2 linked regions of the Desulfurobacterium sp. TC5-1 genome follow. Each later gene encodes a partner of the first gene's protein in a complex. Links are inferred from orthologs where the notes say so. Each region holds a gene or a part of one and is shown on either strand. Other genes may lie near its edges.

Region 1 (3,191 bases):
TCTGAGCGAAGCGAAGAATCTCCCACCCGAACCCAGCGAAGAATCTCTTAGATCCTTCGGACTCTGTCCTCAGGATGACAATATTGACCGGGATGATGGGAAAAATATCTGAGGAGGTAACTTTTTAGAACGCCGGGCAGAAAGCCCGGCAATATTTTAAAGATTGTAAAACACGTCCATTCCTTTATAAACAGCGTTTCCGTTAAGGATTTCTTCAATCCTTAAAAGCTGATTGTATTTTGCGTTTCTTTCACTTCTGGCTGGCGCGCCTGTTTTTATTTGACCTGAGTTAACCGCAACAGCAAGGTCAGCTATAAACGGATCTTCCGTTTCTCCTGAACGGTGAGATATAACTGTAGTGTAGTTTGCCCTTTTAGCCATCTCAATAGCGTCAAGGGTTTCCGTTACGGTACCTATCTGGTTAAGCTTTATAAGAATTGAGTTGGCGAAACCGTCCTTTATCCCGAGTGCCAGCAGTTCTGTATTTGTTACGAAAACGTCATCACCTACAAGCTGAACTCTATTTCCAAGAGCCGCAGTTAGAAGTTTCCATCCTTCATAGTCGTTTTCGGCCATTCCGTCTTCAATGCTTATTATCGGATACTTGTCAACAAGATTTCTGTAAAAGTCTATAAGCTCTTCCCTTTTAAGAGTTTTACCTTCGCCTGAAAGTTCATAAACGCCGTCACCTTTGTAAAACTCTGAAGATGCAGCATCAAGCGCAAGCATAACATCTTCACCGGGCACGTATCCGGCATCTTCTATAGCCTTCATTATCACCTGAATTGCTTCTTCGTTTGAAGAAAGATTCGGTGCAAAACCACCTTCGTCACCAACGTTTGTTGAGTGTCCCATTTCTCTTAAAACTTTCTTAAGCGTGTGGTATATCTCAACACCCATTCTGAGGGATTCGGCAAATGTTTCACCGCCTACAGGCATTATCATGAATTCCTGAATGTCAACGTTGTTATCAGCATGAACGCCTCCGTTGAGGATGTTCATCATAGGAACCGGAAGCTCTTTTGCATTAACGCCACCTATGTATTTAAAAAGTGGCAGGTCAAGTTCAAGAGCAGAAGCTCTACAAACTGCCATTGAAACGCCAAGTATTGCATTTGCACCGAATCTGCTCTTGTTCTCCGTTCCATCAAGTTCAATCATAAGTCTATCTATGTTTGTCTGATCTGTTGATTCAAGACCTATAAGTGCAGGTGCTATTTCCTGATTCACGTTGTTAACGGCTTTCAAAACACCTTTTCCAAGGTATCTTTTTGGATCCTTATCTCTTAACTCAAGAGCTTCTCTCTCACCAGTTGATGCACCGCTTGGCACTGCCGCTCTTCCAACAACTCCCGTTTCAAGTGTAACTTCCACCTCTACCGTTGGGTTTCCTCTTGAATCAAGTATTTCCCTTGCCCTCACGTCAACTATTCTGGACATTTTCTCCTCCAAAAAGTTTTTCTATCTCTTTCAGTATCTTTTCATTTCCCGAAATCGTAAAAATTCTACCACTATTTTCCTGATGACACTCTATTTTTAGCTTTTCAAAAGGACATCCTTCAAGTATCTCTTCTGCAATTTCCGGCCATTCAATTACCTTCACTCTGCCGTCAAAAAGATACTCTTCAATACCGACAGGTTCCAAATCTTCAACAGACGAAAGCCTGTAAAGGTCAACGTGTACCAGTTTATCACCGTACTCCTGAATTATGATAAACGACGGGCTTGACACCTCTTCCGGTGAAATTCCAAGACCCTCAGCGATACCTTTGGTAATGCAGGTCTTACCGCAGCCAAGGTCTCCGTAAAGCAGGACAATAGTCCCTTCAGGAATAACTTTTCCTATGATTTTTCCCAAACGATGAGTGTCTTTGGCGGAAGGTACATACACTCTCAAAATCAACGTTCCGTCCTCTCACCAACAAGGGAAATTGTTGTGAAATTTGCTTTCCTTAGGCCGTCTATCACCTGAAACACATACATGTAGGGAGTCTCTCTATCCGCTCTTATGTAAACCCGCTCATTTTTCTTTAAAAGGGGTATAACCTGGCTTATATTTGTGTACGTTTTACCGTTGTAAAATATTTTTCCCCATTTATCTATCAGTATTTTATTTACTTTCTCATATTTGTTATAGCTTATTGGAGCCCCGCCTTTTGGAACGTGAATCTTAACTTCACCACCGGACATAAACTCGGTACTGACGGCAAGAAATATAACAAGCATAAGCGTAAGGTCAAGAATAGGTGAAAGTATAATTTGAGCAATGGGTTTTCTCCTGGTGGCTCTAAGGTTCAATCTCAGCTCCTCTTAATCGTTCTATGAGCTTCCTTCCACACCTTTACGGCTTCCCGGCACTCTTCCACCGACGGAACAAGGGCAATTCTGAAAAATCCTTCACCGCCGTTTCCGAAAAATTCACCCGGTGAAATCACTATACCGTATTTTAACAGATGAAGCGCGTAATCTTTTGATGAGACACCCTCAGGAACCTTTACCCAGAAGTAAAAAGTTGCTTTTACGTCTAAAAATTCAAGCCCTTCATTTTTAAAAAACTCTTCAAAGATTTCCTTCTTTTTCCTGAAAATTTCCCTTCTCTCTTCAACGTGCTTTTCATCTTTCCACGCTTCCCTTGCACCAATTTGAATAAATTCCGGTGAACCAACGCCGAAAGACGAGCGAAAACGGAGGTATTCTTTTATGATTTTATCATCGCCGGCTACAAAACCACTCCTATAACCAGTCATTCCGCTTCTCTTTGATAAAGAATGGAAAACCACAACATTTTCTTTTCCAACCTGAAGGGCTGACGGCGGCTTATCTTCAAAATATATCTCTGTGTAACATTCGTCTGAACATAGAATAATGTCGTATTCTCTGCATATTTCATAAATATCTTTAAGATAACTCATCGGTGCCACAGCACCTGTCGGATTATGGGGATAATTTATCCAGACTATCTTTGTCTCTTCTAAAATAGAAGGTTCAACTCTATCAAGCCTTAACAGAAAACCGTCTTCATACTTAAGCGTCAGCGGTGTTGGAGTGCCGCCGGCAAAGAGAGTTCCCCTCTCATAAACAGGATACGCAGGCGTTCCGTATATAACCCTTTTCTTTTCAGACTCTTCCTCTATAAAAACAAGCGGAAAGTGGAATATCGCCTCTTTTGAACCGGCAGACGGAATTATTTC
Region 2 (3,325 bases), 240 kb from region 1 along the record:
AGCCATCAATGCCACCAATTGAAGAGTTTTTAAAGAAAGTTGCCTTTACGTCTATAAAATCCTGGAATAAGGTTGCAGAGTGGTATTCCGGGCTTGCGCTTAACGCCACAATCCCTGATGATTTTGTTAAAAAGGTTACATTAGGGATAGTTAAAGATAAAAAGAATACGGAAGAAAAAATAAGGGCAATTTATAATTTTGTTTCGCAAAACATAAGATATGTTGGACTTGAGTTTGGTATTAACGGTTATAAGCCTCATACTGCATCTTCTATTTTGAAAAATAGATACGGTGATTGTAAAGATCACGCTACGCTTCTCATCGCCATGCTCAGGGTTATTGGCGTAAAAGGATATCCCGTTTTGATTCCAACGTCAGATATTGCCAATATGGATATTTCTATGCCTATGCCGACGGCGTTTAATCACGAAATTGCTGCTATTAGATGGCACGGTAAATGGTTGTTTCTTGACACTACCAGTGATAACGTTCCGTTTGGTGAGCTTCCCGTTATGGATCAGGGGAGAAAGGTATTAATAGTAGATCTTGAAAATGGGAAAGCAATTCTTTCGGAAACACCTATTTTTCCGTCATCTTCAAATGTTGAAGGTTTTTCGGGTAACTTTAAAATAGATGAAAATGGTGCTCTACAGGGAAATATGAAATTTTACTATTCAGGTGTTTATGCCCATAGGGAAAGGGCGGTTTTGCTTTCCATGGAAAATCAAAGGCAGATAGAAAGATTTTTAGAAAATAACGCTGTTTCCGTTATTCCCGGATTTGATGTAGATAATTATACTATTTCAGATTACAAAGATATTAACAGGAAGAAGATTTACTATTCTGTTAATGGTAAGGCGTCTATTTTTGCAACGAAAACGAAACATTTGATGCTTTTTCATGTTCCGGCTCCCTGTTATTTAAAACTTATTGGTCTTGTGGCACCTAAAAAGAGGAAATATCCTTACGTTATAGGTTATAAGATGATGAAGCGTTCTTCTGTAAGTATTGCCATTCCGTCAGGCTACACTCTTTTTTTCTTACCTGAGAACTTCAACTATTCTTCTGATATAGGTTCAATATCTGTTTGGTGGAGTAGTAAAGAAAATGGTAAAATAAGGTTTAATATGGAAATGGTACTTAAAAAAGATAAAATTTCACCAGAGGATTATAAAGAATTGAGGAAACTTTTTAATCTCACGGTGAAGACGCTACAGAATCAAGTAATAATTCTCGGGAAGGAAAGTAAAAGATGAAAGTGGTGGGAATAGATACATCGTGTGATGATACGGCTGTTGCTGTTTATGATGCTGAAGAAAACAGAATCCTGTCGAATGTTGTTTCATCTCAGTATGAAGCTCACAGGGTTTACGGTGGCGTTGTTCCTGAAATTGCCGCCAGGGAACATCTTAAAAACATAGACATTATTTTTAACGAAGCTCTTGAGAGAGCAGGAATAGGTGTTGCAGATATAGATCTTGTTGCTGTAACTTATACCCCTGGACTTTTACCCGCTCTACTTGTTGGCTTGACGTTTGGAAAAGGTGTAGCCTTCGCGGAGTATATTCCTTTTAAAGGTGTTCATCACATAGAGGCACACATGTTTTCACCTTTTATAGAGAAAGAGCCTGAATTTCCATTTTTGTCTCTTGTTGTAAGTGGTGGACATACAATGATTTCTCTCGTTCGTTCCCTTGGGAACTATAAACTTTTAGGGAAAACGCTTGATGATGCTATTGGAGAGGCCTTTGACAAGGTTGCAAAGATGCTTGGATTAGGATATCCAGGAGGACCTGTTATAGATAAGATTTTTCAGAATTACAGGGAAAGTTATCTTGTCCTTCCCAGGCCTCAGGCACGGGGCGTTAATATGAGTTTTAGCGGTTTAAAGACGGCTGTAAGGCGGTTGATAGAGGGGGGGTATTCAAAGGAGATGATAGCTGCTTCTTTTCAGAAGACTGCTATAGATTACGTCATTGGAAAGTTGAGAAAGGCGGTTAGAGAGACAGGAATAAGAAGGATATCCGTTTCAGGAGGTGTTTCTGCAAACAGTTATTTAAGAAAAAGGTTAAAAGAGCTTGAATATAGCGAGAGAGTTAAAGTTTTTTTGCCGGAAATGCAGTTTACTTCGGATAACGGTGCGATGATAGCGTATGTTGGATACTTGAGATTTAGGAAAGCAGAAGGTATAGGGGATCCTTTTACGCTTAACGCCTATCCATCTCTTCCAATAACAGGGGTTTGATTTTATGTTTGAGCGGTACATCGTAACACCGGACAGGCCTTTTGATTTAAATGGTATTGATTCAGGTTTTACAGAAGGTTTTAAGAGTAAAAAAGAAGTTGAAGAAGAGTTTCAGAAACTAAAAAAAAGGCTCTGTGAGCTTCAGGATGTTCTCTATGCGGAAGGGAAGCGAAAGATTTTGATTGTTTTGCAGGGCATGGATACCGCTGGTAAGGACGGGACGATAAAGCATGTTTTTAAAGAGGTTCACCTTCAGGGAATAAAGGTCGTAAGCTTTAAGAAACCTACTGAAGAAGAGCTTTCTCACGATTTCCTCTGGCGCGTTCATAAGCACACTCCAGGGAAGGGTGAAATTGTAATATTTAACCGAAGCCACTATGAAGATGTTTTGATTGTGAGGATTCATCACCTTGTTCCTGAAAAGCTTTGGATGAAGCGGTATGAGCATATAAGAAATTTTGAAAAGATGCTGTTTGATGAAGGAACAACGATTTTAAAGTTTTACCTTCACATAAGCAAAGAAGAGCAGAAAAAGAGGTTACTTGAGAGGCTTAATAACCCTAAAAAGAGATGGAAACTTCACGCTGAAGATGTGAAAGAGAGGAGGCACTGGGATGAGTACATTAAGGCTTACAATGATGCCATTTTTGAGACGAGTACTATATACGCGCCGTGGTTTATTATTCCTTCGGACAAAAAGTGGTTTAGGAACTACCTTGTTGCCAGGATAATAGTTAAAAAGCTTGAATCCCTCAACATGAAGTATCCAGAACCAGAAAAGGGTATAAAAAACCTTAAAATAGAATAACTTTAGAGCCCTATTTTTATAAGCAAGGCATTCCCCGATATTTCAATGGATTTGACCTGCTTTCTGTACCTGAGATTAACCCTGTATATGGGTATCTTTCTAAAAGTAGATTGGATAACATCCTTTATAATATTTTTTAGGGCCGGCATTTTATTTGATATTACCATTTTGCCGTTTATTGAAAGTTCTTCTATTGATGGTTCTACCAGATAAATTTTTCCTGTTGCAGGTTCGTACTTTACATTACCAGATATGTAAGCACTACCGGATAT

Evidence for each region.
Region 2: the proteins of tsaE (region 1) and tsaD are in contact, whole or in part, in a crystal structure (PDB 6N9A), measured with the Thermotoga maritima proteins. The link is inferred for Desulfurobacterium sp. TC5-1 from one-to-one orthologs. Residues at the interface, in WP_004082108.1 of Thermotoga maritima: Leu37, Gly38, Lys46, Lys57, Val59, Lys60, Ser61, Thr63, Phe64, Thr65, Leu66, Met67, Val69, Pro71, Tyr82, Arg83, Leu84, Asp86, Asp88, Phe89, Asp93, Ile128, Asp130, Glu131, Arg134; in WP_004082750.1 of Thermotoga maritima: Cys10, Asp11, Arg49, His50, Leu82, Gly84, Gly135, Gly136, Glu154, Thr155, Leu156, Asp157, Asp158, Ser159, Glu162, Asp165, Lys166, Arg169, Leu170, Tyr175, Lys213, Thr214, Leu217, Tyr218, Gln221, Arg222, Asn324.

Annotation. Positions count from the first base shown.
Region 1 is NZ_ATXC01000001.1:261,955-265,145, reverse strand. What follows is about bases 164-3,028. They hold tsaE (tRNA (adenosine(37)-N6)-threonylcarbamoyltransferase complex ATPase subunit type 1 TsaE), read right to left. Parts: upstream 1,904-3,028; coding sequence 1,424-1,903; downstream 164-1,423. Other genes in these bases: dapC (succinyldiaminopimelate transaminase), read right to left, coding at 2,301-3,028; H153_RS0101375 (biopolymer transporter ExbD), read right to left, coding at 1,900-2,298; eno (phosphopyruvate hydratase), read right to left, coding at 164-1,440. Outside these bases: more of eno, read right to left, coding at 157-163; more of dapC, read right to left, coding at 3,029-3,191. UniProt on the Escherichia coli protein: Required for the formation of a threonylcarbamoyl group on adenosine at position 37 (t(6)A37) in tRNAs that read codons beginning with adenine.
Region 2 is NZ_ATXC01000001.1:498,167-501,491, forward strand. Bases 250-3,248 are described here. They hold tsaD (tRNA (adenosine(37)-N6)-threonylcarbamoyltransferase complex transferase subunit TsaD), read left to right. Parts: upstream 250-1,252; coding sequence 1,253-2,245; downstream 2,246-3,248. Other genes in these bases: H153_RS0102465 (DUF3857 domain-containing protein), read left to right, coding at 250-1,256; H153_RS09060 (polyphosphate kinase 2 family protein), read left to right, coding at 2,250-3,053; H153_RS0102480 (DUF1439 domain-containing protein), read right to left, coding at 3,056-3,248. Outside these bases: more of H153_RS0102465, read left to right, coding at 1-249; more of H153_RS0102480, read right to left, coding at 3,249-3,325.